3 regions of the Arthrobacter sp. K41 genome follow, and region 3 is predicted to be linked to each of the others. Evidence: riboswitches for the same ligand, from Rfam matches in the RefSeq annotation. Region 3 holds a riboswitch; each other region holds the start of a gene.
What was found. A riboswitch is a leader RNA that binds a small molecule or an ion and turns the genes downstream of it on or off. The one in region 3 is predicted to bind thiamine pyrophosphate.
Positions count from the first base shown of each region.

Region 1: linked by a shared signal. The riboswitch ahead of thiD (bifunctional hydroxymethylpyrimidine kinase/phosphomethylpyrimidine kinase) and the one ahead of AC5RTE_RS13045 (FAD-dependent oxidoreductase) in region 3 are both predicted to bind thiamine pyrophosphate.
Region 2: linked by a shared signal. The riboswitch ahead of AC5RTE_RS16460 (ECF transporter S component) and the one ahead of AC5RTE_RS13045 (FAD-dependent oxidoreductase) in region 3 are both predicted to bind thiamine pyrophosphate.

Region 1 covers NZ_JBNHEW010000001.1:603,448-613,499, forward strand. Annotated here, with positions in the region: gene obgE (GTPase ObgE) at 1-127, opposite strand, end outside; gene rpmA (50S ribosomal protein L27) at 244-507, opposite strand; gene rplU (50S ribosomal protein L21) at 567-875, opposite strand; gene thiD (bifunctional hydroxymethylpyrimidine kinase/phosphomethylpyrimidine kinase) at 1,139-2,659, opposite strand; TPP riboswitch at 2,667-2,764, opposite strand; gene AC5RTE_RS02890 (Rne/Rng family ribonuclease) at 2,976-6,452, opposite strand; gene AC5RTE_RS02895 (vitamin K epoxide reductase family protein) at 6,904-7,587, shown strand; gene ndk (nucleoside-diphosphate kinase) at 7,668-8,087, opposite strand; gene AC5RTE_RS02905 (DUF4233 domain-containing protein) at 8,142-8,609, opposite strand; gene AC5RTE_RS02910 (bifunctional folylpolyglutamate synthase/dihydrofolate synthase) at 8,613-9,971, opposite strand; gene ileS (isoleucine--tRNA ligase) at 9,975-10,052, opposite strand, start outside.
Region 2 covers NZ_JBNHEW010000009.1:51,805-61,856, reverse strand. Annotated here, with positions in the region: gene AC5RTE_RS16480 (UDP-N-acetylglucosamine 1-carboxyvinyltransferase) at 1-1,425, opposite strand, end outside; gene AC5RTE_RS16475 (glycoside hydrolase family 25 domain-containing protein) at 1,604-2,431, shown strand; gene AC5RTE_RS16470 (energy-coupling factor transporter transmembrane component T family protein) at 2,503-3,303, opposite strand; gene AC5RTE_RS16465 (ABC transporter ATP-binding protein) at 3,300-4,850, opposite strand; gene AC5RTE_RS16460 (ECF transporter S component) at 4,850-5,473, opposite strand; TPP riboswitch at 5,528-5,668, opposite strand; gene AC5RTE_RS16455 (heme-degrading domain-containing protein) at 5,741-6,283, shown strand; gene AC5RTE_RS16450 (hypothetical protein) at 6,375-6,584, shown strand; gene AC5RTE_RS16445 (DUF4383 domain-containing protein) at 6,707-7,168, shown strand; gene AC5RTE_RS16440 (iron-containing redox enzyme family protein) at 7,245-8,306, shown strand; gene AC5RTE_RS16435 (glycosyltransferase family 2 protein) at 8,303-9,349, shown strand; gene AC5RTE_RS16430 (CDGSH iron-sulfur domain-containing protein) at 9,346-9,561, shown strand; gene AC5RTE_RS16425 (DUF4235 domain-containing protein) at 9,679-9,942, shown strand; gene mnhG (monovalent cation/H(+) antiporter subunit G) at 9,964-10,052, opposite strand, start outside.
Region 3 covers NZ_JBNHEW010000005.1:103,559-113,610, reverse strand. Annotated here, with positions in the region: gene AC5RTE_RS13080 (YflT domain-containing protein) at 1-191, shown strand, start outside; gene AC5RTE_RS13075 (aminopeptidase P family protein) at 265-1,845, opposite strand; gene AC5RTE_RS13070 (PHP domain-containing protein) at 1,926-2,774, shown strand; gene AC5RTE_RS13065 (DNA-methyltransferase) at 2,845-3,717, opposite strand; gene AC5RTE_RS13060 (DEAD/DEAH box helicase) at 3,726-5,444, opposite strand; gene AC5RTE_RS13055 (RNB domain-containing ribonuclease) at 5,743-7,230, opposite strand; gene thiE (thiamine phosphate synthase) at 7,334-8,071, opposite strand; TPP riboswitch at 8,099-8,217, shown strand; gene AC5RTE_RS13045 (FAD-dependent oxidoreductase) at 8,210-9,550, shown strand; gene thiS (sulfur carrier protein ThiS) at 9,547-9,783, shown strand; gene AC5RTE_RS13035 (thiazole synthase) at 9,788-10,052, shown strand, end outside.

The DNA.
Region 1 (10,052 bases), on a different contig from region 3:
CATTGCCGCCGTTGCCGCCGTCGGGACCGCCAAGCGGCTTGAACTTTTCGCGGTGGACGGAGACGCATCCGTGACCGCCGGCACCGCCGGATACGTGCAGTACTACCCGGTCTACAAAGCTGGCCACGTGGTTCTCCTCAATGCTGTTTCCTGGACGCCGCGGGGCGCCAAGACGATTGTAATGCGGTTAAAAGAACAGTGGAGCGGACCAACTGGCCCGCTCCACCGCTTCAGAACTGTTTGTTACTCTGCAGCTGCAGCAGCAACGATGTTGACGACGCGACGACCGCGGCGGGTGCCGAATTCAACGGCTCCCGGGGTCAGTGCGAACAGGGTGTCGTCGCCGCCACGGCCAACGCCGGCGCCCGGGTGGAAGTGGGTGCCACGCTGGCGGACGATGATCTCGCCTGCGGAGACGACTTGGCCGCCGAAGCGCTTCACGCCGAGGTACTGAGCGTTGGAATCACGACCGTTGCGAGTGGAGCTCGCGCCCTTTTTATGTGCCATTTGAAATGCCTGCCTCTAAATTCTGGGGATCTGCTGAAAAACCTGAACAGTAACGAAGGTTACTGGATACCAGTGATCTTGACCTTGGTCAGTTCCTGGCGGTGACCCTGGCGCTTCTTGTAACCGGTCTTGTTCTTGAACTTCTGGATCACAATCTTCGGACCACGGAGGTCGTTCAGGATCTCAGCCGTAACAGTTACCTTGGCCAGGTCAGCAGCGGCGGTGGTGACCTTGTCACCATCAACCAGGAGCAGTGCGGGCAGCTGGATAGTGCTGCCAGCTCCACCGGCGACGCGGTTAAGGGTAACGAAGTCTCCAACGGAAACCTTCTCTTGGCGGCCGCCTGCGCGGACAATCGCGTACACCACTTGGGAACTCACTTCTCTCGACGTTTATTACAAAATTTGCGTGCGGAACCGGCCAATAAAAGCCTGGTTTCTCGCTGTGCCTCAACGCCGTGGGGTCATAACCCAAGTGTTGGCGTAAGCACCGAAGATCCAGAATACGCTAATTTTGGCTTCGGCCGCAAATGAGGCTGGTTCCGGCGGGCTGGCTGTGATAAGTACCACTGCTGAATCCCGGCCTCGGGACCGTGCCCCACCATACTACCGGCAAGGCCGCGGCCACGGTGTCAGGCATGGAGGCGCGGCGCGTCGAAGAAGTCCACTTCCAGGCGGCAGGACTGTTTGAATGCCGTGATCATGGCGGGCCGCTCGGCAGCGGAGGCCCTGCGTCCCGCTTCATCCACTATGGCAATGGCCCTGCGGGTGGCGGCGGCGAAGTCTTCGTCGGCATAGGTGCGCAGCCACTCCGCGTAAGGGTGCGCGGAAGGTTCACCGGCGGCAACAAACTGGGCGTGGAGCGTGGCGCCTACCTCGGCGTACAGCCAGAAGCAGGGCAGGACTGCCGCCGCGAGGACCGCATAACTGCCCGACGCCGAGGCCGCCGTCAGGTGGTCAACGTAGGACTTGGTGACGGGGCCGAGCCGGGGCAGGACCGAGCGCGCGCCCAGCCAGGAGCGGTGAAGCTCCGACTCGACCTCCAGGCACTGCCCGGCCGAAGCAGCCCAAAACAGTTGCTCCGCCTCGGTGGGCGCCAGCGAACTCGCCCTTGCCAGAACCCGTGAATAGCCGTTGAGGTAGAGGGCGTCCTGCGCGAGGTAGTACTCAAACTGGTGCTCCTGAAGGCTGCCCGTAGCCAGGTCGCGGATGAAGCCGAGGGCATAGATATCCTCCAGGTCCGGCTGCGCCTCACGCCGCAGCTGCGCCGCGAAGCTGCCTTCCGCCGGCACCGGCTGCAGGTGGTGGAAATGATGCACGGGCCCGTTGCCTGTCCCCACCTCCAGGGTTCCCGAGGCCTTGAGCGCGCCGGCGAGCCACGGCTTGGCTTCCCGGAGTGACGCTTCCCAGTCCCCCAGCCGCGCCTGGGCGGTGGCCATTGCAGAGGACAACGAACAGCCTGTGCCGTGGCTGTTCGTCGTTGCAAGCCGCTCCCCTGGCACCTCCACCACTTCATGGGACAGCAGGCCCAGGGTGTTGACCAGCGCGTCCGGGCACTCGTTGCCGTCCAGGTGGCCGCCCTTGACCAGTACGGTTGCGCCGCTGGCGGCTGCGAGGGCGCGGCCCTGGTCCAGCGCGCCGCCCCAGCTGTCCTGCAACTGCCCGCCCACAAGCATGGCGAGCTCCGCGAGGTTGGGGGTGATGAGGTGTGCCAGCGGCAGGAGTTCGCGCAGGGCCGTTTCGGCAGACTCGTGCAGGAGCCGGTCGCCGCTGGTGGCAACCATAACTGGGTCCAGGACCACGACGGCGGGCCGCACCTTCTGCAGCCACTGCGCCACCGTTCCAATGACGTCGGCGTTGCCGAGCATTCCGATTTTCACGGCGTCGATGGTGATGTCGTCGCTGATGGCGTCGAGTTGCTCTGCCAGGAATGCTGCAGGGGGCACGTGAACGGACCTTACTCCGTGCGTGTTCTGGGCTGTGAGGGCAGTGATGGCTGCCATCCCGTACCCCCCGAGGGCCGCGATGCTTTTCAAATCCGCCTGGATACCGGCACCGCCGGAAGGATCCGAGCCGGCGATGGACAGGACCCTGGGTACCTGCCGGCCCGGCAATGCCGGCGCAGTGGCGGGTCCAGGGGTGGCTGCGGGCATTACAAGAGTCGTAGACAAAGGACATCCCTTCGCCGGTGCTAACCGGACAGGTTCAACGGGTCTGAATCTCAGCCGGCTCTCTGCGCGGCACCCCGTGTCGGTTCCCCAGCCTAGCTTTTTTGCCCGCCCCAGGCTGAAGGTGACACATTGCGACCCGAAGCCGCACGCTGATGGCGCGCAGCTCCGCATCCCGCCCTGCGGGCCCTGCACGCAAAAGTCCCCGCCCGGTGGACAAATCCCCTGGAACTTCATGGGGTTTTGTCCACTGAACGGGGACTTGTTGAAACGCGCCGGTACGTGCCCGTGAGCGCTCCGGCTAGAGCTCCGAGGCCGGTACGCCTACGCCCAGGATGATGGGCGCCTCTGCGGGCTTTGTTGACGCTTTTTCAAGGCCGGCACCGCCGGCACCGGCCGGCGCCGGAGCCTTTGCCTCGTGGGTATGCCCTGTGCTGGCTGCCGCCACGCTTTCGTGATGCTGCACGGAGGTTTCGTTGGCTGCTCCCTGGGCGCGGCTGGCACTGCGGTTGCGCCGCGGGCGCCGTTGCCGGGACTGCTCCAGCGTGTGGTCCGTGTAGTCCTTCGCCGGTTCCCCGGCAGCGGCTGCAGCAGGCACGCGGGCCGGCTGTACCGGCTCCACGCGCTCCGCCGGTTTCTGCTCCGGTTCGGTCTGCTCAGGCTCCGCTTGTGCGGGCGCCGGCTGGCCCAGGTGGGCGAACGCTTCGGCAAGCCGGTCCAGGGTCAGTGCGGGCTTCTGCGGCTGCTCCTCAGCGTGGTCCACGAACGGCAGCACCACCTTCTCGCCGCCAAAGGTCAGCACGGCGGCCGGGCGCGCATCGTCGTCGCGGTTTGTTTCCACTGCGGGAGCCGGAGCAGGGGCGGGCGCGGAATGGTCCGCGGCAGCCAGCCTGGCTGCGGCCACTTCGTCGTCGTGCAAGTGGGCTGCATGCGCGGCGGCGGCGATGTTGGCAAGGGCCAGCCGGGTGGCTTCCGCCTTCGCGTGCCGCTCAGCGTCAGTGGGGTCGGGCTGGACTGTGTGGACGGGCACGGCAGGCGCGGGGGCAACCTCGGGCTGCTGGCCGCCACGGCCCCGCCGCCGCTTCCGGTCCGGACGCACGCCGGCCTGGCTGCTGTCGATGCGCGGGGCGTCATTGCGGTGGCCTTCGCTGCGGGGTTCCGGCCGGCTGTCGGTCCGCTGGACGTGGTGTTCGGCGGCTACGATGTTGGCCCGCCGGTGCTCAACGGGGTCGTCATGGGTGACGACACCGCGGCCGGCGCACGCTTCGCACTGCTCGCCGAAGACTTCCAGGAGTCCGGTGCCCATCCGCTTTCGCGTCATCTGCACCAGGCCAAGGGAGGTCACTTCGGCAACCTGGTGCTTGGTGCGGTCGCGTCCCAGGCATTCCACCATGCGGCGCAGAACGAGGTCGCGGTTGGATTCAAGGACCATGTCGATGAAGTCGATGACGATGATGCCGCCGATGTCGCGGAGGCGGAGCTGGCGGACCACTTCTTCAGCAGCCTCGAGGTTGTTTTTGGTCACCGTCTCTTCGAGGTTGCCGCCGCTGCCGGTGAACTTGCCGGTGTTGACGTCCACCACGGTCATGGCTTCGGTGCGGTCGATCACCAGCGAACCGCCGGACGGGAGGAAGACCTTCCGCTCCAGCGCCTTGTGGATCTGCTCGTCAATGCGCCAAGCAGCGAAGATGTCCTGGTCCTTGGTCCACTTTTCGAGGCGTCCCACCAGGTCCGGCGCCACATAGGTGACGTACGCCTCGATGGTGTCCCAGGCTTCCTCGCCTGAAACGATCAGCTTGGAGAAGTCTTCGTTGAAGACGTCACGGACCACCTTGATGGTGAGGTCCGGTTCGCCGTACAGCAGCTCAGGAGCAAGGATCTTGGTGGACTTCGACTGGCTTTCGATGCCTTCCCACTGCGCGCGCAGGCGGTTGATGTCGTGTGTCAGCTCTTCCTCGGACGCTCCCTCGGCGGCGGTGCGGACGATGACGCCCGCCTGCTCCGGGAGCCGGTCCTTGAGGATGCGCTTGAGGCGGTTGCGTTCTACGTCGGGCAGTTTGCGCGAGATGCCGGTCATGGAACCGCCGGGAACGAACACCAGGTAGCGGCCGGGGAGTGAGATCTGGCTGGTCAGGCGTGCGCCCTTGTGTCCCACGGGGTCCTTGGTCACCTGGACCAGCACGGTATCACCGGACTTGAGCGCATTTTCGATACGGCGCTGCTTGCCCTCGAGGTTGACGGCTTCCCAGTTCACCTCACCGGCGTAAAGGACGGCGTTCCGGCCGCGCCCGATGTCCACGAAGGCGGCTTCCATGGAAGGCAGCACGTTCTGGACCTTGCCGAGGTAGACGTTGCCGATCAGGGAATCCTGCTGGGTCTTCGACACAAAATGCTCGGCCAGGACGCCGTCTTCGAGGACGGCGATCTGGATTCTGTCGTCGCGCTGGCGCACAATCATCTGCCGGTCGACAGACTCGCGGCGGGCAAGGAATTCGGCCTCGGTAATGACGGTGCGGCGGCGGCCGGTGTCACGCGACTCGCGCCGGCGCTGCTTCTTCGCCTCCAGCCGGGTGGATCCCTTGACGCTGGTGACGCGGTTACTGACGGCCGGTTCAGTCACGGCGCGCGGTGCGCGCACGCGGGTAACCGTGTTGGGCGGATCGTCGTCTCCCCCACCCGTCAGTTCGAGGTCCTGGTCGCCACGGCGGCGGCGGCGGCGACGGCGGGACGTGACGCCTTCCTCCACCTGTCCCGCGGACTCCTCGTCGGCGTCGTCCGGGACATCTCCGTCAACATCTTCGCTGCCTTCGAGGTCGGTGTCGGCTTCCCGCTCTCCGAGGCGGCTGCGGCCGCGGCGGCCCCGTCCCCGGCGCCTGCGGCGGCCGTTGGCGTCTTCCGCATCGCCGTCCTCGGCGTCGTCCTCTCCAACCTCTTCCGCTACTGCGGGAGCCGGACGCACCACGGTGCTCAGGTCCGGCGCCTGGAACAGCACGGAGGTGGGGGAAGCGGGTTCCATGAAAAGGGAACCGAAGGGGCTGGAAGGAGCCGCGGGCGCCGTTTCCGCGGTGGCTGCCTGCGGTGCCTCAATGTTGGGAGCAGCCTGTGCGGCCTCCGGTTCGGGGGCTGGCTCTTCTGCAGCTTCTTCTGCAGGGGCCTCTGGTGCGTTCGGCCGGACTGCTGCTGCGGGCACTGCAGCGGCTGCCTCAGCAGCGCCGGCCGGAGTTACGGCTGCCGGGAGATCTGCGGGTGACTGGGTAGCGGCGGGTTCCCCTGCCGGCTCTGCCGCTGCGGCTGGGGGTTCCACTGCGACGGCAGGCGCGGAGGTCTTGCGCGTGGCAACCCGGCGGCGCCGGACGGGCTTCGTTTCAACGACTTCGGCGGCCGGCTCCGCGGCGTCGAGCCCAGGGGTCCCGGCGCTTGCACCGGCATCAGCACCGGTGTCCGGCGTGGAGTTAACGGCTGCTGATTCGGGTTCTGCGTCTTCGGCGAAGGCGGGGAGCGGTTCCGCTGCTTCTACCTTTTTCCGGGCACGCGTCCGCCGGACGGGAGCTTTGGCCTCCAAAGCGCCGGATTCCACAACATCCGCTTCCACTTCGACGGCGGCAGCTGCGGAAGGGTCAGCGCTGGCGGCGCCCTCTGCGGGAAGGTCCGTTGGCGGAGTCAGGGCCTCGGCTTTGGGAGCGGCCTTCCGGCGGGTCCTCGTAGCCTTTTTGGGGGCAGCGTCTGCCTCCGCGGCCGATGCTTCGTCGTTAACGGCTGAAACTTGTTCATTATCCATATGTGGCAACACTCCTGCCCCTGACGTACCGCCACATCCGGCACCCATTGGGGCACATATTGTCAAGACCCGCAGGCGTTGACAGAAGTCAAGTGGATACCCCCAGGTTCGCACCGGCAGTGGGGTGCGGCAGCCCGTGGGGGCCGGTGGGATGTTCTGAAACCCGTTGTTCTACGTGCCACAACCAGGTGCCGCGCAATGGAGTCGCGGGAGACTGCGTCGGTGAGACCGATGCCTGCCCTGCTCGTCATTGGCGGTCTTGGGAACAAGCCACCGGACCGGAGTCCGAATGTGGATCGGCTTCCAGCCACCATCATTCTCTCATACCCGGACTAAATCACGTCGGAGGCAGCACCGGATCCGCCGGCTGTTCCCGTCCGCCTGGACCTTCCTTCCAGCCTCCGGCGTTACAATCAGGCAAGGAGCACCGGATGAAAAGGACGCCACACCAATGCCCAGCATCTCCCCCCTCAGCAGCACCCCTGCACAGGAACGGAGCCTGAACCAGGACGCGGACCCGGCCGGGAGGACAGCAGGTGCTGTGCCGGCGATGACACGGAACAAGCCCTTCGGCTGGCTGCTGGTCATCACAGGAGTCATCGGCTGGCTCGCCTCGGGGACCCTGGTCCTGGAAAAGCTTGCAGTGCTTCAGGACCCCAACCACACCACCGTGTGCGACGTAAATCCCTGGATCTCCTGCGGCCAGGTGATGCAGACCTGGCAGAGCTCTCTGTTCGGTTTCCCCAATATGTTCATCGGGATCGTCGCGTTCGCCGTAGTTATCACGGTGGGCATGGGACTGCTGGCCGGAGCCACCTTTGCCCGCTGGTTCTGGGCAGGACTGCAGGCAGGCGTCACGCTCGGCTTTGTCTTTGTGGTGTGGCTGTGGTCGCAGGCCCTTTACGACATCCACGTGCTGTGCCCGTTCTGCATGATCGTTTGGGCGGCGATGATTCCCCTGTTCGTCTGGGTGACCATCCGGAACATCACCGCCGGGGTTATTCCGGTGCCGGCCAACGCGGCCCGGATCCTGGGCGATTCCGGGTGGATTATCACCGCACTGCTCTACGTGGCGGTCATTGCCACCATCTTCTTCGCCTTCATCCAGGTTTTCGCCGGAACTTCGGGCTTCTGACGCTGCAGCCCAGCCAAGCGAGGTGACAGATAAGGCCGATGTTCGCGAAGAACATCGGCCTTATCTGTCGTCCCGGACTGTTAGCCCTGGAACCAGATCTTGATCTCGCGCTCGGCAGAGTCCGTGGAGTCGGAGCCGTGCACCAGGTTCTGCTGGACCTTCACGCCCCAGTCGCGGCCGAAGTCCCCGCGGATGGTGCCGGGGGCGGCCGTAGTGGGGTCAGTGGTGCCGGCCAGGGCGCGGAAGCCTTCGACGACGCGGTGGCCTTCGAAGATGGCTGCCACCACCGGACCGGAGAGCATGAACTCGACCAGCGGCTCGTAGAAGGGCTTGCCCACGTGTTCCTCGTAGTGCTGCTCCAGCAGCTCACGGGATGCCTCCACCTTCTTCAGCTCCGCCAGGGTGTAGCCCTTGGCTTCGATCCGGGCCAGGATGGCCCCGGTGAGGTTGCGGGCGACGCCGTCGGGCTTGATCAGGACGAGGGTGCGCTCAGTAGTCACAACTGCTCCAATGCGTTGGTAGAGGTTTTCGGGTCAAGTCTACGGTGACTTTGTTTAGGGGGACGGGGGCTGCTGGCCGGGCCCCGCGGACTCTTCCGGATGGGCCGCTTCCCAGGCCGCCTGCTCGCGGGCCCTTTCACCGGCTTCCCGGTCCAGCCGGATTCCGGTACGGATCCCGTACCACCAGGCTGCTGCGAACAGGGCACCCACCAGGAACATGGCAGGCTCGAAGATGCCGGTGAGGATCAGGACAAGCTGCAGGATCCAGCCAAGCCCAATGCCCCACGGTTTGGTGAGGAAGGCGCAGGCCACAATCATCAGCACGCTCAGGCCGATTCCCACCCCGAGGATGAGTGCGGGCGGGAACTCCCCGCGGCGAAGCCCGAACACCGCCAGGGTGGCGAAGAACATAACAAAGGCTTCCAGGAGCAGCACGGTGGACGCGAACATCACTTTGGTGGAGCGCCGCTTCCTGGGCATGCCCGGCCGCCATTCGCGCTGGGCTTTGGTCAGCTTCGCCATCGGCTATGCCTCCGTCTTCCCGAGCAGGATGCGGGCCTCGGCCACCAGTGTGATGGAGCCTGTGACCAGAACGCCGCCGGAAAGGTCGTCGTTCGCTTCGGCGCGTTCCACAGCCCACTCCAGGGCGTCATCGAGTTTCTCCGCTACGTGCACGTTGTCTTCGCCGAAGCCGAGATCGATGGCGAGCTCGGCCAGTTCGGCTGCCGGCACGGCGCGCGGTGAATTGGACTGCGTAAAGCAGAACTCCTCCGCCATCCCGCCCAGGGATTCCTTGAGCTGGCGCAAAATCTCTTCGGCGTCCTTCTCCTTGAGGATGCCCACCACCGGGACAAGCCTGGTGAAGGTAAAGGCCTCCTGAAGGGCAGCCGCGGAAACTTTGACGCCGTCGGGGTTGTGGGCGGCGTCCACCACGATGGTGGGCGCTGTGCGGACCACCTCAAGCCGGCCGGGCGAAGTGACCTCCGCGAAGCCCTCCTGGAGCACGTCGAACCCAAGTTCCTTTTCGCCGCCGAAAAACGCTTCCAGCGCTGCAACGGCAACTGCTGCGTTCTGCGCCTGGTGTGCCCCGTGGAGCGGCACCAGCAAGTCCGGGTAGCGGCCGGCAATGCCCTGGATGGTGACCATCTGGCCGCCGACTGCCACGGTCCGGGACTCGACGCCGAACTCCACTCCCTCGAACTTGAAGGGCACGCCAACGTCCTTGGCCTTCTCCAGCAGGACCTGGGCGGCGTCCAGCGGCTGGGCGGCGCTGACGAGGTAGCCGCCGGGCTTGATGATGCCGGCCTTTTCGTAGGCGATGTCTTCGGTGGTGTCCCCGAGCAGGTCGGTGTGGTCCAGCGAAATGGGTGTGACCACCGAAACCTGCCCGTCCCCCACGTTGGTGGCGTCCGTAATGCCGCCCAGGCCCACCTCAATGACCGCCACGTTAACGGGCTGGTCCGCGAAGACCGCAAAACCAAGGATGGTGAGGCACTCGAAGTACGTCAGCCGCGGCTGGCCCTCTGCCTCCAGCTCGGCGTCGACAATCTGCAGGTACGGCCGGATCTCATCCCAGATCCGGACGAAGGTCTCGTCCGGGACGGGATGGCCGTCGATGCTGATCCGTTCGGTGACCTTCGTCAGGTGCGGACTGGTGTACCGTCCGGTGCTCAGGCCGTGGGCCCGCAGGACCGATTCGATCATCCGGGCGGTGGACGTTTTGCCGTTGGTCCCGGTGACGTGGATGATCGGGAACGCTTTGTTCGGCTCCCCCAGCACGTCCATCGCCCGGAACAGCGGGGCAAGCCGCGGCTCCATCTTGTTTTCCGGCGCCCGGCCCAGCAGTTCGGCGTAGACGCTCTCTACGGAAAATTCGTCAGTCATGGATTACGCCTCTACTTTTTCGACGCCGACAGCCGGCTCTGCGATATCAGTGGGTTCCGCCGTGAGGTCCACGGTGAGCGT
Region 2 (10,052 bases), on a different contig from region 3:
CACGCCCCTGGCCGCGAGCATGGCCAGCAGCAGGCAGGCTGCGGGGCGCAGTGCCGGCGGACAGCCAACCTCCGCCGCGCGCCACTTGGTGGGCCCGTTGACGTAGATCCGGTGGGGGTCCAGCAGCTGAACCTGGGCACCCAGCCGGTTCAGCTCGGTCAAGTAGATGGCCCGGTTTTCGTAGACCCAGTCGTGGATCATGGTCTGGCCGCTGGCGTTGGCGGCTATGACTGCGAAGAAGGGCAGGTTGTCGATGTTAAGCCCGGGGAAAGGCATCGGATGGATCTTGTCCTCCGGCGCGTGCAGCTCGGACGGCTTGGTGGTCACGTCCACTAGACGGGTCCGTCCGTTGCGCGCCATGTACTCGCCGGAAATCTCCAGCTGCTGGCCCATCTGCTCCAGCGTAGCCAGCTCAATTTCCATGAACTCGATGGGGACCCTGCGGATGGTCACTTCAGAGTTGGTCACGATGCCGGCGGTGATGAGGCTCATGGCTTCAATTGGGTCTTCCGACGGGAAATACTCAATCTCCGCATCGATCATGGGACGTCCCGTGATCTTCAAAGTTGTGGTGCCGACGCCCTCGATGGTCACGCCCAGCATCTGGAGGTAGAAGCAGAGGTCCTGCACCATATAGTTGGGGCTGGCGTTGCGGATCACGGTTGTTCCCTCGCGGTGCGCCGCTGCCATGATGGCGTTCTCGGTGACAGTATCGCCGCGCTCCGTCAGCACAAAGGAACGGTCCCGGCTGTCGGCTTCGGGGGCCTGCACGGAATAGAACCCTGCGGTAGCTTCCACTGTCAGCCCGAACTGGCGCAGTGCCTGCATGTGCGGTTCAACTGTGCGCGTGCCAAGGTCGCAGCCGCCCGCATAGGGGAGCCGGTACTGCGAGGATTCATCCAGCAGCGGCCCCAGGAGCATGATGACGCTGCGGGTGCGGCGGGCGGCCTCAACGTCCATGGCCTCCAGGTCAAGGACGGCAGGCCTGCGGAGCTGGAGATCGGAGTCGTTGAGCCAGGTGCACTCGACTCCGATGCTGCTGAGCACCTCAACGATGCGGTTCACTTCCTCAATGCGCGCGAGGCGGCGAAGAACAGTGGTCCCCCTGTTAATGAGGCTTGCGCACAGCAGGGCGACGCCGGCATTCTTGCTGCTGTTGACGTCCACGGCGCCGGACAGCGTCTGGCCGCCTTCCACCCGAAGGTGCGTCATCTGCGGTTTTCCCACGTTGACGATGCTCCGGCCGAAGATTGCCTCCAGCCGCTGGATCATTTTCAGGCTCAGGTTTTGCTTGCCCTGTTCCATCCGTGCGATGGCACTTTGGCTTGTTCCAAGCTCGGCTGCCAGCTGGCCCTGCGTCCAGCCTTTCTCGCCCCGGGCATCCCGGAGCATGGCGGCAACGTGTTCAGTAGTTTCCTGCGTCATGCCGAAAAATATATCATGAATGAGTTACCGAGGGCTTATTTAGTAGCCAGCCGCGGCCTCTGGGAGAGCGTTTACCCACTACATGCGATAGAAGTCCGCTCCAACGGTTGTTGACCTTGCCCGCCTAACCGGAGGAAACTGGAGAAATCCTCTTCTTTCGAAGGCGGCGAAGGTGACAATGAACCGGACCCAGGGAACTGAAGCGGCACTAGGGCTGGCGGCTCTGCTGTTCGCTGTCCTGCTGTTGCTTCCAGCCTGGCCCGCCTCCGCGGCTCCCTCCCCCGGGGAAGGCACGCAGTCGACGCTGGGCAACGATATCTCCTGGCCACAATGCGGCAAGCCTTTCCCGGTTGGCCAGGCTTTTGCCATCGTTGGCGTGAACAACGGTCTGGCGAACAACACAAACCCATGCCTTGAAGAGCAACTGGAGTGGGCGGCAGCCTCATCCGGCATCACGCCCCAGCCAAAAGTGTCCCTTTACGTCAACACCGCCAACCCTGGAAGCAGCGGCTCGTGGTGGCCAACCAGCAACGAGTACCCCATCGGATCCGCCGTCCATAACCCCTATGGCTCCTGCGAAGACAAGGACTACGGGAAGGCGTGCGCGTACATGTACGGCTACGCGAAGGCGTTCGACGACGCCTACATCCGCGGCATTACCAACCCCTCGGACTACTTCTGGTGGCTTGACGTGGAAATCGAAAACAGCTGGTCCGCCACGGACAAGGATGCGAACCGCGCCGTGCTGGAGGGCATGGCGGATTTCTTCCACAGCATCAACGTCAAGGGAGTCGGAATCTATTCCACCGGCCTCCAATGGGGCCGGATTGCGGGGACCGTCAGCAGCTCGAGCAGCCTCTACTACCTGCCCGGCTGGCTGGCCGGTGCGCGGACGCTGACCGGCGCCAAAGCCAATTGCTCAAATCCGCCGTTGACCGCCGGCGGCCACGTGATCCTCACCCAGTTCGTGTCGCGCAAATTCGACTACAACCACTCCTGCGTCTGACCTGGCGCCCTGCAGTCAGCCTCCTGCGGGCGGCCCGAACGTTTGATGTGTAGGACAGCAGGGCAAACCACTCAGCTCCCCAGCCACACCATGTTCCACGTGCTCGCCCAGACGGCCGCAGCAAAGGCCGCGCCGGCCATCAGCACGCCTCCACCGAGCACGCACAGGTCCAGCCCGCTGTAGGTGGATTCCCGCGCCCACGTCCGCCGCCCGCCGCCGAAACCACGCGCCTCCATGGTCACGGCCAGCCTTGAGGCACGGCGGATGGCCTGAACCAGGAGACCGAAGCTCTGCCCCATCGTGGCCTTTACCCGCTGCAGGGCACTGCCGCGGGAACCTACGCCCCGGGCCCGCCGGGCCATGCCGATGGTCTGCCATTCCTCCGCCATCAGCCCCACCAGGCGCATGGCGGCCAAAGTCCCCAGCACGAACCGGTGCGGGAGGCGTGCTTTTTGCGCCAGCGCATCGGCCAGGTCCGTGGGGTCAGTGCAGCTCATCAACAGCACCGCCGGGAGCGCGATTGCCAGGCCACGCAGCATAAACCCGACCCCCAGCTCCAGCGACCCCTCGCTCATGGTCCAGATGCCGACGTCGATCAGCGTTTTTCCGCTGTCCACCGCCAGGATGGAGGTACTCCAGCCGCCTACGGCTGCGGCAAGGATCAGCGGCCACCCCCGCTGCCACAGCAGCGTCAGGGTGAGGCCCGCCAATGGGAACAGCAGGAACTCGAACGCCAGCGCCACGGAAGCGGAAACCCAGTCAATGGACAGTGCAAGGACGGCGGTGATCAGGAAGACGGCCGCGAACTTGCTCAGCGGGTTGGCCCGGGTCAGCAGCGCACTGTTGCCGCGCAGGTTCAGCTCCTGTCTCATCGCACTACCGGCTCTGCTGCCAGGCGCAGTTCCGTTCCACCCAGCGCCGCCGTGAACTCAGCATCGTGGGTCACGGATAGCACGGCTGTGCCGGCGTCCAGGAGTTCAGAGAGGAACGATGCCAGCTCAGCCCACGTGTTGGCGTCCTGCCCGAAGGTGGGTTCGTCCAGGATCAGGACCTGCGGATGCGCGGCCAGGACCGTTGCTACGGAAAGCCGACGCTTCTCGCCGCCCGAAAGTGTGTAGGGGTTCGCATCAACCAGTTCGGTGAGCCGAAGCCGCTCCAGCAGCTCATCCACCCGCTCTTCCCCGTGCCCGAGGTGGCGCGGACCAAAGCGCAGTTCGTCCAGCACGTTCCCGGTCACGAACTGGTGCTCAGGTTCCTGGAAAACGGTGCCCATGCGTTCAATCAGCTGCTCCGCCTTCCACTTGTACGGGTCGATTCCCGCCCCACGGCTAAGCGCCAGGGTGGCCGAAACTTTCCCGGCAACGGGCTCCAGCAGCCCGGCGAGGGTCAGCGCAAGGGTGGACTTTCCTGCGCCGTTGGGTCCGGTGATGGCCAGCGCCCGCCCTGCCCGGACCTGCGCCGAGATGCCTTGCCGGACCGGTACTGGCGGCAGTTTGCGCAAGCCCTTGCGGCGGGCACGTTCACGGGATACGGCCAGGTTTTCGGCGGCAAGCAGCAGGTCCCCGGAGCCGGGAGCCGGATCCGCCGTGCGTGGGCGGGTGGCCGGAACATACCCGGGCACCCAGACCCCGGCCTCAATGAGCATGCTCCGGGCTTCGCCGAGAACCTGGTCCGGAGGCCCGTCCAGGAGCACCCCCGGGTCGGTCGAAGAACCGGGCTGCAGCACCACAATGCGGTCCACCAGGTCCTTCCAGACGGAGACGCGGTGCTCCACCACCACCAGGGTTGCTCCGGTTTTGTCGAGGCAGCGCCCGACGGCGTCGCGCACCTCCACCACCCCGGCGGGATCCAGGTTGGCTGTCGGCTCGTCGAGGAGAAGCAGCCCCGGCCGCATCGCAAGGATGCCGGCCAGGGCCAGCCGCTGTTTCTGGCCGCCTGACAGTGCAGACGTTGGATGGTCCAGCGGCAGGTGGGACAGCCCGACGTCGTCCAAAGCCTCGTGCACCCGGGTCCAGATACGGTCCCGGGGCACAGCAAGGTTCTCGGCACCGAAGGCCACGTCGTCCCCCACCCGTGACAGGACCACCTGTGTCTCCGGGTCCTGCTGCATCAACCCGGCACGGCCGCGCTGATCGCGGGGGGAGGCGCCGTCGACCAGCAGCGAACCCGACTCGTCGGAGTCGCCGGCCTCGCCGTCGTCGTTCGCATCCCCCAGCACCCCCGCCAACGCATGGAGGAACGTGGACTTGCCGGCTCCGGACGGGCCAAGCAGGAGCACGCGCTCCCCTGGCCGGATGTCCAGGTCAAGGGCACGGACAGCAGGCCTGGAACGCCCGGCATGCCGCCAGCCCCAGCCGCGCGCGGTGACGGCAGCCGGGCGCGCCGCCACGGACGCGCCGTGGACGGAAGGCGCTGTCATCAGGAGAAAACCGGCTCCGTGGCTGCCTTCCGCGAGGCAAAGGAGCTCAGGACACCGGTCCTGGCCAGGCCGCGGGTGGCGATCCATGACAGCGCCCCGGCGATGACGGCACCGGAGATCGCGGTGAAGATAATGTACGCAAGCTTGTCGCCGCCCGAGTAGGCAATGTTCCAGCCCCAGGGAGCAAAGGAGTCATTGAGGCCGCAGAACAGCCCGGCAGCAGCACCGGCGAGGAGGGACACCGGCAGGTTGAACTTCCGGTACACGAAAATCGCGAAAATGATTTCCGCACCCAGGCCCTGGACGAAGCCGGAGAACAGCACCGAGGCACCGTACTGCGAACCCATCAGCAGTTCACCGGTGGCTGCCACGGTTTCGCAGAACAGGGCGGCGCCCGGTTTGCGGATGATCAGCATGCCCAGCACCGCCGGGATCATCCAGCCGCCGGCGATCAGTCCGGTAAGCGGCGGGTAAAGGGCGTTCATCGGCGCAGACACTGCTGCGGCACCCTGGGACCACGCCCAGAAAATGACGCCGCCTGCGATGGCGATCAACGCCGCCACCACGATGTCCACAACGCGCCAGGACCTGCTGGTGGTCTTCTTGATTGCTGTAGTTGCCATGCGATCCTCCTGAGGAACAGGAGGGGAAAGAACCGCAGCGGCAAACCACTGCGGAGCTTCGAGAACTCGACTCCCTTGCGCCGGTACTAACCGGATCAGGTTCGAGGGTCTGCGGCTGTCCGCACTCTCAGCGCCCACCTGCGGCTCCTGGCTTGGCCAGTGATGCCCGACGGCGGCGCTCCCCTGTCGTTGAATGATTCTGTGAGTAAATAATTGCCCTTGTGGGCGGGGTCCAGTTTACACCTGAGGAAGGGTAGATTGTGGGCCATGACCGCCAATTCACCGCATGTGACTGAGTTCGATCCGGATTCGGATGCCGTCCAGCCGGAGGGATCGCTGCAGGCTCTTATCGCCCGGATAGAGGGCGAAATCCGGGAGCTCCAGTTTCCAGGCTTTTCCATGGACGACGCACTGAACCTGGGGCTGCTGCTTGTGGAGTTGGGGAAGGAGGGCCAGTTCCCCATCGCGATAGACATCACCAAGGGTGAGCAGGTCCTGTTCCATGTCGCCCTGGCGGGGGCCACCCCGGACAACGAGCACTGGATCCGCGCCAAACAGAGAACGGCGGCCCGGTACGAGGTGCCCTCCCTGCTGGTGGGGCTGCGCGCCCGGACCCGCGGCGGACGGATCGAAGACCAGGGCTGGTTTGATCAGCGCCGGTATGCGGCACATGGCGGCTCGTTCCCGGTATATGTCGCCGGAGTGGGAGCGGTGGCTACGGTCACTGTTTCAGGGCTTCCCCAGGTGCAGGACCATGACCTGGTGGTACAGGCGCTGCGCGAGATCCTCAGCTCCATGCGAACGGACTGACGCGGGTTCCCAACCAGGGCGATGGACTCCCCTTGGATGCCGGGAGTACATTCGAGACGGGTGGCGGAAGTTCCAAACAGGAGGGGGCGCCATGCTCGGTAATACAGCCGAAAACCAGGTGCGGGCAGCGGTGGACAAGGCCGAGGAAGAAATGATTTACATCGGCCCCGACCACCCCTACTATCCTTTGCTGGCTGAACTGGTATCCGCCGTCGGAAAGGCCTGGCAGCAGGGGTATGAGCACGGCCGCCGCGGCGGGCACCAGCCAAACCCCTACGTGTGGATCGTCCCGGAAGGGTGAGCCCGCCGGCTGCGCGGACGCTGCCGGCAGTGGCCGGCGGGCAGCAGCACCGGCAGGCGCACTTAGCTTTTATTAGTAACCATGCTTACTATGTTGTCTCCAGGCTTTTGAGGAGACAGGTCATGACAGTCAGCACCCGGGCCACCGGCGCGAGGACGGGCCTGCAGAAGGCTGCCTTCGTAACCGGCGCCCTCTTCCTGCTGGTGGGTGTCCTGGGGTTTGTCCCCGGGATCACCAGCAACTACGACTCCCTGGGCATGGCCGGACACGGCTCCGGAGCCCTGCTGTTGAACCTCTTCCAGGTGTCGGTCCTTCACAATATCGTGCACCTTGCCTTCGGGGCGGCCGGACTGCTGCTGGCCCGGACCCACCAGAAGGCACGAAGCTTCCTGATCTACGGGGGCGTCGTGTACCTGGTTCTCTGGCTTTACGGCTTCCTGGTGGGGGACGAAACTCCCGCCAACTTTATCCCACTCAACGGCGCCGACAACTGGCTCCACCTGGCCCTGGGTTCGACCATGATCATTCTCGCCATCCTGCTGGCCCCCCGGACCACCCCGCGGCGCAGCCGCGGCGCAACCTGAACGACCGCCCTGACCGAAACCGCCACCGTCGACGGCCAAGCACCCGGCAGCACCGCTGCCGCCCGAAGGAGCAATCATGAAGATCCCTGAACCCCGAGGTCCCATCAGCACCGCCCTGTTCCGGGTCCTGGCAGCAACAGCCGGGGCCGGTGACAGCTCCCCCGCCGTTGAGGAACTGCGCCGGCTGGTGGTGACACAGCTGGGCACGGCCACCGACATCATCGGCGACGACGACGTCCAGCTGGCACTTTTCTCCCTCTACGAGCTGCACTACTCCGGCCTTGAAGGTGTCAGTGATGAGTGGGAGTGGGAGCCGGGCCTCATCCAGGTCCGCCGCCTGCTCGAAAGGCCTTTCGAAGAGGCGCTCCGGGCAGCCGCCCAGTCGGCAGCCGGGGAGCTGGACCTCCCCCCTGCCGCGGAAATGACCAGCGACGCCGTGGCCGACGTCCTCTTCGGCCTGGCCGCCACGGACACCGGTCCCAGCGTGTCCCGGTATGTGGCCAAGAAGGCAACCCTGGACCAGCTCAAGGAGTTCCTGGTCCACAAGTCGGTCTACCAGCTCAAGGAAGCGGACCCGCACACCTGGGCCATTCCCCGGCTTACCGGCAGGGCGAAGGCTGCACTGGTGGAGATCCAGGCGGACGAGTACGGCGGAGGGCGCCCGGACCGCATGCACAGCGCGCTTTTTGCCCGCACCATGCGGGGCCTGGGGATGGACGATCACTACGGCGCCTACGTGAACGCCGTCCCCGCCGTCTCCCTCGCGGCGGTCAACATGATGTCCCTGTTCGGGCTCAACCGGCGGCTGCGCGGCGCAATCACCGGGCATCTGGCCATCTATGAGATGACCTCTTCCCAGCCCAACCGGCTGTATGGCAGCGGTTTCCGCCGTCACGGCTTCGACGCCGAGGTGACCCACTACTTCGACGAACATGTGGAAGCCGACGCGGTCCACGAGCAGATCGCCGGCCGCGACCTCGCAGGAGGACTCGTGGAGGCCGAACCCGAGCTGCTCGGGGACGTCCTGTTCGGGGCGACAGCCGTGATGGCCGTTGACGGCAGGCTCTCGTCACACCTTTTAGCGTGCTGGGAGAACGGGCAGACCTCGCTGAGGGCGGCAGTGCCGGCAGCAGCGTGAGTACCACAGCCCTGGGGCAGCCTGCGGAGTACATCCTGCCGCTGCGCTGGACCGATGATTCGGGCCTGCCGGAGCTGGTTGCCTATCTCGAGCGACTCGGCGGGTGGATCCCGGTGACCATCGTGGACGGGTCCGGTCCGGAGCTGTTCGAGCGGCACCGGGACGCTTTCCCGCCTGTTGTCCGCCATATCCGCCCGGAGGGTGCCGGTAACGGAAACGGCAAGGTGGCCGGCGTGATGACGGGCGTCCGGGCCGCCCGGGCGGAACTGCTGGTGATAGCCGACGACGACGTGCGCTACACGCGCGAATCACTCACCGCCGCCGTTAGTCACCTCGCGTCTGCGGACGTTGTGAGGCCGCAGAACTACTTCGATCCCCTGCCCTGGCACGGGTGGTGGGACACGTCCAGGTCCCTGATCAACCGGGCATGGTCGGCAGACTTCCCGGGTACGCTGGCCGTGCGCCGGAGCGCGCTGCTGGCAACCGGCGGCTACGATCCGGTGCTTTTCGAAAACCTGGAGCTGATCAGGACCGTCAAGGCAGCGGGGGGCAGGGAGAAAATCGTTCCGGACCTGTTCGTTGCCCGCACGCCGCCCGAGCCGCGGCACTTCCTCAAGCAGCGCACCCGGCAGGCCTACGACGACTTCGCCCAGCCCCGCCGTCTCGCCGCCGAACTGTCCCTGCTTCCAGCCATTGCCGCCGCAGCCTGCCTTCCAGGAAAACACCGCGGGCGCGTACTGATGGGATTGGCTGCGGCGCCTGTCATTATTGCCGAAATCGGGCGGCGGCGGCACAGGGGGACAACCGTTTTTCCCTTCCGTGCAGTCTGGTGCGCCCCGCTCTGGGTTGCGGAGAGGGCTGTCTGCATCTGGATCGCACTCGCCTTCCGCCTCAGCGGGGGTGTGCCTTACGCGGGGTCGCGGCTCAAGACCGCGGCGCACTCGGAGGCCGAGCTTCGCCGCCGGCACTCGGGAAGACTTGCCGGCTTCCGCCACCAGGAAAACCAAACGACCGCCCCCACCCCCGACCAGGAGCAGCCATGAACCAGGAATCCGCCGACAGCTCGATCGTGGTATGCCCCGACGGGCCGTTGATTGTCCGCGGTGACTTCGAAATAGTGACGCCCTCAGGGGACCCGGTTCCCCGCCAACGCCAGACAGTCGCCCTGTGCCGCTGCGGCGCGTCGGCCATCAAACCCTACTGCGACGGTACGCACAAAATGATCAAGTTCCGGACGGAACCGCCCGGCAGCTGAGGCGCACTCTGCGTCCACCAACGCCTAGAGCGAACCGCGCCCTTGCCGCTCCGGCTCCCGGCCGCGATGCCGCTAGGCTGAAGTCAACCCGTTTTCCGCCCGCAAGGAGTACTAAGAATGAACCTTTTCATCAAGCTGCTCGGCACCGGTGTGAGCCTGGGCGCCGGCTTCGCCGGAACCAAGCTGGTCAACACCATCTGGGAAAAGACCACAGGACGTAAACCGCCCACCGGCAAGGACGAGGACATCCCCACGAGCCTGCAGTCCGCGCTGACGTTCGCGCTGATCTCGGCGCTGGTCAGTACCGTCATCCAGGTCCTGGCAAACCGCGGTACCCAGCGGGCCATCACCCGGTTCGCCAAGTCCAAGGACATCGTCTGAGCTGACGGGGCTGCCCGGCAGTTATTTCCTGGAGCCGTCGCCGGAATCGTCCTCACGGGCGGTTTTAGCGGCGGCTTTTTGCACTACTGCCTCCAGCTCGTCGGACGTCA
Region 3 (10,052 bases):
CCGACCTGCCGGACGGCCGGCCCCAGTACGGCGTCCGTCTTCCGCAGGGTCCCGCGGGCGAGGCGTCCGACGCCGGGCAGTCCCCGGCGCCGCACGTACCGGCGCGGCATTCGGCAGAACAGGCCGACGCCGGGCAGCCGGCGGACCATCGTCCGGCAGACGACCAGCGCCCGGATGATCTCCGGCAGTAATTCCCAGGCAGCAAGCCAAAAACAGAAGCGGGGCCACCGGAACTTTTTCCGGTGGCCCCGCTTTTTGGTGTGCCTAGCTGGCGCCGTCGGCCTCGCGGTAGATGCCCGCCATCCAGTCCTCCACGTCGTCCGCCTTGCGCGGCAGGGCGGCGCTGAGGTTCACCGGGCCCCCGGCGGTCATCAGGATGTCATCCTCGATCCGCACACCGATGCCCCGGTATTCAGCGGGAATGGCGAGGTCCTCTTCCTTGAAGTACAGGCCGGGTTCGATGGTGAACACCATGCCTTCGGTAAGGATGCCGTCCAGGTACAGCTCGCGCTTGGCCTGGGCGCAGTCGTGCACATCGAGGCCAAGGTGGTGGCTGGTTCCGTGCGGCATCCAGCGGCGGTGCTGCTGGCCCTCGGGGCTGATCGCTTCTTCGACGGTAACGGGCAGGAGGCCCCACTCCGCGAGGCGTTCGGCCAGGACCGTCGTGGCGGCGGTGTGGATGTCACGGAACCGTGTTCCTGGCTGAGCGGCAGCAAAGCCGGCATCCGCTGCGTCGAGCACCGCTTCGTACACTTTGCGCTGGACCTCCGAGAACACCCCGGTCGCCGGCAGGGTCCGCGTGATGTCGGCGGTGTACAGCGAGTCGACTTCCACGCCGGCGTCCAGCAGCAGCAGCTCACCGGCGTTGATGTTTCCGGTGTTGCGGGTCCAGTGCAGGACGGTGGCGTTGTTGCCCGAGGCAGCAATGGTGTCGTAGCCGAGCTCGTTACCCACCTCCCGGGCGCGGGCGAAGAAGGCGCCCTCCACGACGCGTTCGCCGCGGACGTGCGTCAGTGCCCGGGGCAATGCCTTGACTACTTCCTCGAACCCCTCCACGGTGGCGGCGACTGCGAGCTTCATCTGCTCAATCTCCCACTCATCCTTGAGCAGGCGCAGCTCAGAGAGCGCTTCGCTGAGCTTTTCGTCGAGGGCGTCGAGGACGGCGAGGTCCAGGTTGTCGGGGTCCTTGGCGGTGTTGTACCGGGCGGTGTCCACAAGGGCGTCGATGTTTTCGTCCACCTTGCGGACCAGGCGGATGGAGATGCCGCCAATTTCAGGGGCGCCCACGTTCTTGGTGATGGCCGTTTCGAGCTGGTCGATATGTGCCGTGGCAAGGCCGAGGCGGGCTTCGAACTCAGCGAGCGTGGGACGTGCGCCGATCCAGAACTCGCCTGAGCGTGAGTCGGCGTAAAACTGTTCGGTGTCGCGCCCGGCGAGCGGCCGGAAGTAAAGCGCGGCGCGGTGGTTGCCGCCGTCGTCGCCCTTACCTTCTTCAACGGGTTCCAAAATCAGGACAGCGTCCGGCTCGTGGTCAAGGCCAAGCCCGGTGAGGTGCGCGAAGCCCGAGTGCGGACGGAAGCGGTAGTCGCAGTCATTCGAGCGCACCTTCAGCGGTCCGGCGGGGATGACCAGGCGTTCGCCCTTGAACTGGTCGGAGATGGCTTTGCGCCGGGTCGCGGCGTGGCCGGCGACGGCGTCACGGGCCGGAAGTTCCTGGCTGGACGGCGCCCAGTTGCTGGCCATGAAGGCCTTGAAGGCGTCGGAACTGGGCCGCTGGGAGCGGTTGTTGACGCGCTCTTCCAGAGGCTGGGCAGCAGAATTTTGGGTGTTATCGGCATCGTTCACGGCACCATCGTCTCACCAGCATGAAGGCTTGGGCGAATACCGGAATGAACGGGGGAGCCGGGGTCTACTAGGCTGGGATGGTGAGGATTGACCTGCATGCCCACTCCAATGTTTCCGACGGCACGGAAAAGCCCGCCGACGTGATGGCCTCGGCAGCCCGCGCCGGGTTGGACGTGGTGGCCCTGACCGACCACGATTCCACCGCCGGCTGGGTGGAGGCGTCCGCTGCGGCAGCGGAGCACGGCGTGGCCCTGGTGCCCGGGATGGAAGTTTCGTGCCGAACCGAGCAGGGCATCAGCGTCCACCTGTTGAGTTACCTGCATGATCCTGCACATCTGGGGCTGCTGGAGGAAATCACCAAGGCCAAGGATGCCCGGCAGACCCGCGCCGAGCGGATGGTCACGCTGCTCGCTGAGGATTACCCGCTTACCTGGGACGACGTCATCCACCATGTGGCGCCGGGCGCCACCCTGGGCCGCCCGCACATCGCGGACGCGCTCGTGGCTGCAGGTGTGGTGGAGGACCGCTCCGAGGCCTTCGCCTCCATCCTCACCTCCCGGTCCCGCTACTTCATCCAGCACTACGCGCCGGACCCGGCCACCGCCGTCGAACTGGTCCGGGCAGCAGGCGGCGTACCCGTGTTCGCCCATCCGGTGGCCTCCTCGCGCGGCCGCATCGTGGGGGAGCAGGTGTATCAGGAGATGATTGACGCCGGGCTCGCCGGCCTGGAGATCGACCACCGGGACAACTCCGAGGACGGCCGCGGGTTCCTCCGCAGGCTCGCCGCCCGGCATGACCTGCTGATCACCGGATCGTCCGACTACCACGGGACCGGCAAACCCAACCTGCTCGGCGAAAACCTGACGGCGCCCGAGGTCCTGGCCCGCATCGAGGACATGGGGACCGGGACCGCCGTCGTCCGCCCCTGACCGCTCCCGCCCACCCATCTGACTGGCATTAGATGTCGTTTTGAGCGGTCAAAACGACATCTAATGCGAGCTAGTTGGGTGGGAACGAGCTGAACTCGGCGTGCGCACCCAGGCGCTTGGCCATGATGTCGATCGCGGGCTGGTTCTGGTCCACGCACACAAACTTCCGGCCGAGCTTTGCGGCGACGGCTCCCAGCGTGCCGGAGCCCGCAAAGAAGTCCAGGCACCAGTCACCGGGCCGGCTTGAGGCCGCCACCACGCGGCGGACCAGGCCTTCCGGCTTCTGGGTGGGGTAGCCGGTTTTTTCCTTGCCGGTGGGCGAGACGATGGTGTGCCACCAGACGTCCGTGGGCAGCTTTCCCAGTTCCCGCTTGGCGGGGGTGACAAGCCCGGGAGCCATGTAGGGTTCCCGGTCCACCTCGGCACTGTCGAAGTGGTACTTGGCCGGGTTTTTCACGTACACAAGAATGTTGTCGTGCTTTGTGGGCCAGCGGTTCTTGGCACGGGCGCCGTAGTCGTAGGCCCAGATGATCTCGTTAAGAAAGCATTCCCGGCCGAAGATGGCGTCCAGCATCACCTTGGCGTAGTGCACTTCGCGGTAGTCGAGGTGCAGGTACAGGGTGCCGTCCTCAGCCAGCAGGCGCCAGGCCTCGACGAGCCGCGGTTCCAGGAACGACCAATAATCGCTGAACGCGTCGTCGTAGCGGTGCAACGCCCCTTTGACGGTGTCGTAGGAGCGCCCCTTGAAACCCACCCGGTCGCCGGTGCCGCCTGCGTTGGCCACCATGGTGGTCTGCTGGCGCTGCTGTGGGCGGCCGGTGTTGAACGGCGGATCCACGTATATCAGTGTGAAGGCGCCGTCCGGCAGCGAGGGGAGGAACTCCGCGTTGTCCGCGTGTACCACCAGGCTGCTGCCGTCCGGCGCCCAGACAGTGTCAGTCATGAAGGGGATTAGGCCTCGGTGCTGCCATGCTGTGCCGCGGTGTCGCTGCCGGCCACTACCTCGCCGTTGCGCCGGCGGGTACGTGTCCGGGAACGGCGGGCACGCGAGGGCTGCTCGCCCTCGGTTGCAGCGGGGGCAGCGGCGGGTACGTCGCCGGCGGCAGCGGGGGCTGCAGCTGCATCGGAGGTACGACGGCGGCGCTCGCCCGTGCGGGCTGGGGAGTCACCGCCGGTGCGTCCGCCGTCGCGGGTTCCGCCCCTGCTGTCACGGCCGCGGCTGGTGCGGTCCCGCCCGTCGCGCTCACGGGACGGGCCGCCGTCACGGGTGCCGCGGCTGTTGTTCTTCTTGCCGGTTTCGCCCAGGTCCTCGAGGACCTCTGCATCCACCCCGGCAAGGGTGCGCTTGTCACGGGGCAGGCGGCCCTTGGTGCCCTCGGGGATGTCCAGGTCTTCGTAGAGGTGCGGGGAGGAGGAGTAGGTTTCGACGGGCTCGGGCACGCTGAGGCCCAGGGCCTTGTTGATGAGGCCCCAGCGCGGCATGTCGTCCCAGTCGACGAAGGTCACGGCGGTGCCCTTGTTGCCCGCGCGGCCGGTGCGGCCGACGCGGTGCAGGTAGATTTTTTCGTCTTCCACGCACTGGTAGTTGATCACGTGGGTGACGTCGTCCACGTCGATGCCGCGGGCGGCGACGTCGGTGGCCACCAGGACGTCCACCTTGTTGTTGCGGAAGGCACGCAGTGCCTGTTCGCGGGCGCCCTGGCCCAGGTCGCCGTGGATGGCAGCGGCGGCAAAGCCGCGGTCCACGAGTTCCTCCGCCACCTTGGCCGCGGTCCGTTTGGTCTTCGTGAAGATAATGGTGCGGCCGCGGCCGCGGGCCTGCAGGATGCGGGCCACCACTTCGGTCTTGTCCATGCTGTGGGCACGGTAGATCAGCTGCCGGATATCGCGCTTGGTCAGGCCCTCGTCGTCCGGATCTGCGGCGCGGATGTGGGTGGGCTGGGTCATGTAGCGGCGGGCCATGGCGATGACCGGGCCGGGCATGGTGGCGGAGAAGAGCAGGGTCTGGCGGACAGCGGGGGTCCCGGCAATGAGCGTTTCGACGTCGGGCAGGAAGCCGAGGTCGAGCATCTCGTCAGCTTCGTCCAGGATGACGATCTTGACGTTCTTCAGGCTCAGGTGCTTCTGCTTGTAGAGGTCGATGAGGCGGCCGGGCGTGCCCACCACGATCTCCACGCCCTTCGTCAAGGCCTCCACCTGGGGCTCGTAGGCACGGCCGCCATAGATGGTGGCGATGCGGGCGTTGCGTTTCCGAGACGCTGTCTGCAGGTCGTTGGCCACCTGCACGGCAAGTTCACGGGTAGGCACGATCACCAGGGCCTGGGGCGCGCCGGGAACGGCCAGCTTCTCATAGCCCGGGTCGTCCTGGCCCACCACGCGCTGAAGGGCGGGGATGCCGAAACCCAGAGTCTTGCCGGTACCGGTCTTGGCTTGGCCGATGATGTCGTGGCCGGACAGGGCAACCGGCAGGGTCATGGCCTGGATGGGGAACGGGTGGGTGATTCCCGCGTCGGCCAGAGATTCAACGATGTCAGCGCGGACGTTGTAGTCCGCGAAGGACTTTTCCTCGATCTCGTGGGGCAACTCGTCCGAGATGATGGTTTCTTCGGGCTCGATAACTTCGGTGCCGGTCTCGTCGGTCAGAAGCTGGTGGGTATGCAATTCACTCACTGGGGAGTTTCCTTATTCATTTGGGCAATGGCGCTGCCTGCTCAACGGGCCGGCCGCAAGGCTGTTCCGGAGCACGCTCGGGCGCACACGCAATTCCAGTGGAAGCCGATCGCGGGCTATCTAATTGCTGGCACTGGTGACCAACGGGTGTATCTCAAGATCGCGTAGGGGCGGGCTTGTTGGTTTCAAATCAAGGAAATCAACGACCGGGCATCCATTTCTACTTCTTCAGTCTAGCCGCAACAGCCCGATTCCCGGCTTTGGCCGCCAGGGGCCGTAGTTGCGGGCCGTGCCGCCGCTACTCGACGAGCTCGAAATGGACTTCCCGCGTGGCGATATCGGAGGAGACCAGGCGGACCCGGACCTTGGTGCCGGACTCCAGTTCGCCGGCGCAGCGGGCAGTCACCGCCGGATCTGCGATCTGGACGATCCCCGAACCGCCGTTGCCATTGCCGTTCTTCCCGTTGCCGTTGCCGTTCCTGCCGTTCTCTTTTTGCGGTTTGGACCCGGAGATGACAATGGCATCAAACTCCTGCCCCACGTGGTTGACCAGCAGGGCCGCCTCCACGGTATCCAGGGCCGTGCGCTCCATCCGGGATGCCAGCTGGTCGGAGCCGGCCATGATCTCGGGCAGGGACGGAAGGGCCTCCCTCGCCCATCCCGGCACTTCGCCGCCGCTGCTCAAAGCCTCGCAAATCACCAGCACAAAGCGGTCCACCAGCCGGCGCAGCGGGGCGGTGGTGTGCGCATAGGCGGCGCCGATGGCCGATTGCACCGCGTCCTCCGGGACGGACCCGTCAAAGGCCGTGTAGGCGGCGCCCCGGAACAGCATGCCGGCGGAGTGCATGATGGCCAGCTGGCGGGGTTCCGTCGGGTCCAGGCTCCGCAGGTATTCGCCGTAGCTGACTTCACCGTCCCAAGGCTTGCCCAAGGCCTCGGTCTGCAGCCGGAAGTGATTCAGGGAGCGCTCGTCCGGGGATGGCATGGTGCGCAGGATGCCCACCTTCCCCGCCAGCATGAGCTGGGCCGCAGCCATTCCGGTCATGAGGGATATCTGTGCGTTCCAGTCCTCCACCGGAAGCTGGGGAGCGGCGGCAATCCGGTAGCCGCCGTCGGGAAGCTGGACGATCTCCTGTTCCGGCATGTTCAGGCTGGCGCCGCCGCGGGCCCGCTCCAGCTCCACGCGCTTGAGCCCCACCTCCCTAAGGAGCAGCAGCACCGGGGCCGCGGTGCCGGCGTCGAGCTCGGCCTGCACGCCCTTGTAGCTGAGCTTCGCGCGGCTGCGCATCCGGGCCCGCTTTACCGCTACGGACTGCACCCCGGCGGCGCTGTCCAGGCGGAAGTCCCAGACGAACGCGGAGCAGTCCTGGCCGGGGAGGAGGCTTCCGGCCTGTTCGCTGATGACCTCCGGATGCAAGGGGATCCGCCCGTCGGGGGCATAGAACGTCTGGCCGCGCCGGCGCGTTTCCGCGTCCAGGGGCCCGCCGGGGGCCACGAAGGCGGGCACATCCGCAATGGCATACAGCACGTGGTAGCCGTCGCCGTCCGGCTCGATGAACAGGGCCTGGTCCAGGTCCGTCGACGACGCCGGATCGATGGTGATGAATTCGATGCCGGTGAGGTCATGGCTGGGGAGCTGCAGGGACTCGACGGCCGCCTTTGCGTCAGCCACCGCGTCCTCCGGGTAGGCGCCCGGCAACTCCAGCTCGGTCCGCAGGGCGCTCAGGGCCGCCTCGAGCGCGTTGTTGTGCTCGTGGACGTTGGGAGCCAGCCGATGGTGTGACACGAAAATCAGCCTAGTCCGAATTCCGGCCATAATGCAGGCGCCGTGCCCGGATCGCCGCACTTGGCTGATCCCGCCGCGGACGCCGCCGCTCTGGCGCCCGAAGTCAGGGCTTCCGGGCGTCCAGCGCCGCGAGCAGCGCAGCGGCGGCCGCTGCCGGATCGGAAGCTTCCGTAATGGCGCGGACCACCACGATCCTGCGCGCGCCTGCAGCCACCACCTGCTCCACGTTGCCATGGTCAATGCCCCCAATCGCGAACCAGGGGAGGCCGTCGTCGGACTGCCCTTCCAGGCCGGCCGTCCGCGCAGCTTCTGCGGCGTACTTCACCAGGTCGAGCCCTACCGCGGCCCGTCCCGGTTTGGTGGGGGTGGCCCAAACCGGGCCTACACAGAAGTAATCCAAGCCCGCCGGAGCCGAGGCTGCAGCCAGGGCGGCGTCCACCTGCGCCGGGCTGTGGCTGGAGAGGCCAATGGCGGCATTGCCGTTGAGCAGGGTCCGCGCAGCCTCGAGGGGCAGGTCCTTTTGGCCGATATGGAACACCGGGGCACCGGACAATACGGCGATATCCGCCCTGTCATTGACGGCCCAAAGCCGGCCGTGCCGCTCTGCCGCTTCCTTGAGGACGGCCAGCAGTTCGAGCTCCTCGGATGCCTCGATGTTCTTGTCCCTGAGCTGGATGATGTCCACGCCACCGGAAAAAGCGGCATCAACGAAATCCCCGAAATCCCCGCGGTCCGTGCGCGCATCGGTGCAGAGATAAAGGCGGGCAGCGTGAAGGCCGTTGCTGATCTTCGCGCTGCCAAGGACGTCAGTGCCGGCGGCAGGGGTGTGGGACACATTCATGGAGGAAAGCCTAGTTCCTCTACACTGGCCTCGTACTGCGGGAGCCCGCGGCAGCTGTCACAAAGCGCCGGGCTGAGAGGGCGTCAGAGCCGACCGCTTGACCTGATCCGGTTAATGCCGGCGTAGGGAAGGAGACACATGGGCGCACCTTCAGGCGCCCGCCCGGACGCGCCGTCCGGGCGGGCGGACAACATCGTCCACGCCGACGTCGCCGTCATCGGCGGCGGAGTCATCGGCCACAGCATCGCGTGGGAGGCGCAGCGCTCCGGCCGCGCAGTGGTGGTCATCGACGACGCGCCGGGGTCGGGGGCGAGCTGGGCTGCCGCAGGAATGCTGGCTCCGGTGAGCGAGCTGCACTACCAGGAGGAGGACCTCCTGGAATTCATGCTGGAGGCCTCCGTACGCTGGCCGGCTTTCGCCGCCGGCCTCGCTGCAGCTTCAGGGACAGATCCGGGATACATTACGACGCCGACCCTCGCCGTGGGAGCCGACGCCGGGGACCGCCGCGCCCTGATGGACCTGCGCACAGTCCAGCAGGCGAACGGCCTCTCCGTTGAACCGCTCACCGTCCGGGCAGCGCGGCAGCGGGAGCCGCTGCTCAGTCCCGGGATTTCCTGTGCACTGGACACCCCGGCGGACCACCAGGTGGATCCGCGGCTGCTGGTGGCCTGCCTGCAGGCCGCCCTGGCCGGCGGGCGTGCGGGTAACGGAGGCGGGAGCAGGGGCCGCGCCGCAGGGCACGGCACCGCAGCAGCCGGCGCCGTCGACGGTTATGCAGTCCCTGCCCGCGCGGCCGGGCTGCTGTGGCAGAACGGAAGGGTCGCCGGGGTACGCCTGGCAGGCGGGGGTGCCGTGTTGGCCGCCGAAACGGTGGTGGCGAACGGGCTGCACGCGGCAGCGCTGGAAGCACTGCCCGGCAATCTGCATCTGCCGCTGCGGCCCGTCTACGGGGACATCCTGCGCCTTGCCGTTCCCAAGCATGTGCAACCCCTGGTCACGTCCACCGTCCGCGGGCTGGTGCACGGCGTCCCGGTCTACATCGTCCCGCGCCGGGACGGCACAGTGGTGGTCGGGGCAACCCAGCGCGAGGATGCCCCCTCGGCCGCTGATGCCGTTTCCGCCGGCGGCGTATACCAGCTGCTCCGGGACGCGCTGGTGCTGGTCCCCGCCGTCGCCGAACTTGAACTGCTGGAAGCCACCGCCCGGGCCCGCCCCGGAACGCCGGACAACGCACCGCTGCTCGGGCGGGTACCCGCGGCGTCCGGGCCGGCCGGCCGGGACGCCCGTTATGTCGCCGGGCTCATCATTGCCACCGGCTTCTTCCGCCACGGAGTCCTGCTGGCTCCGGCGGCTGCCGCCGTCTGCCGGGACCTCCTGGACGGCGGGCCGGACCCGCGGTGGGCGGCCTTCAACCCTGGCCGTTTCTCCCGCTCCGGCTACCCGTCCACCAACCGCTTACGCCAAAAGGAAACAGCATGAACATCACCTTGAACGGAACCCGGCACCTTGTACCCGAGGGCGCCTCCATCAGCGCGCTCGTCAGCGAGGTCACCGGACGCCCCCTCGCTGCCACCGGCCAGGCCACCGACGGCCGGAAGCTTGGCGTGGCTGTCGCGCACAACTCCGAGGTAGTGCCGCGCAGCCAGTGGTCCGCCACCGCGCTCGCGGACGGCGACGAAGTCGAGCTCGTCACGGCCGTGCAGGGAGGCTGACACCATGACCGAAACCATCACCACCTCAAGCTCAACCGGCCAGGACGATCCGCTGGTGATCGACGGCGTCGCGCTGACCTCCCGGCTCATCATGGGCACCGGCGGTGCCCCCAGTCTTGACGGCCTGGGGGCGGCCCTCCTGGCCTCCGGAACCGCCCTGACCACCGTGGCCATGCGGCGGTACTCCACCGCGGAAACGGGCTCACTTTTCCAGCTGCTCGTGAACCACGGCATCCGCGTATTGCCCAACACGGCCGGCTGCTTTACTG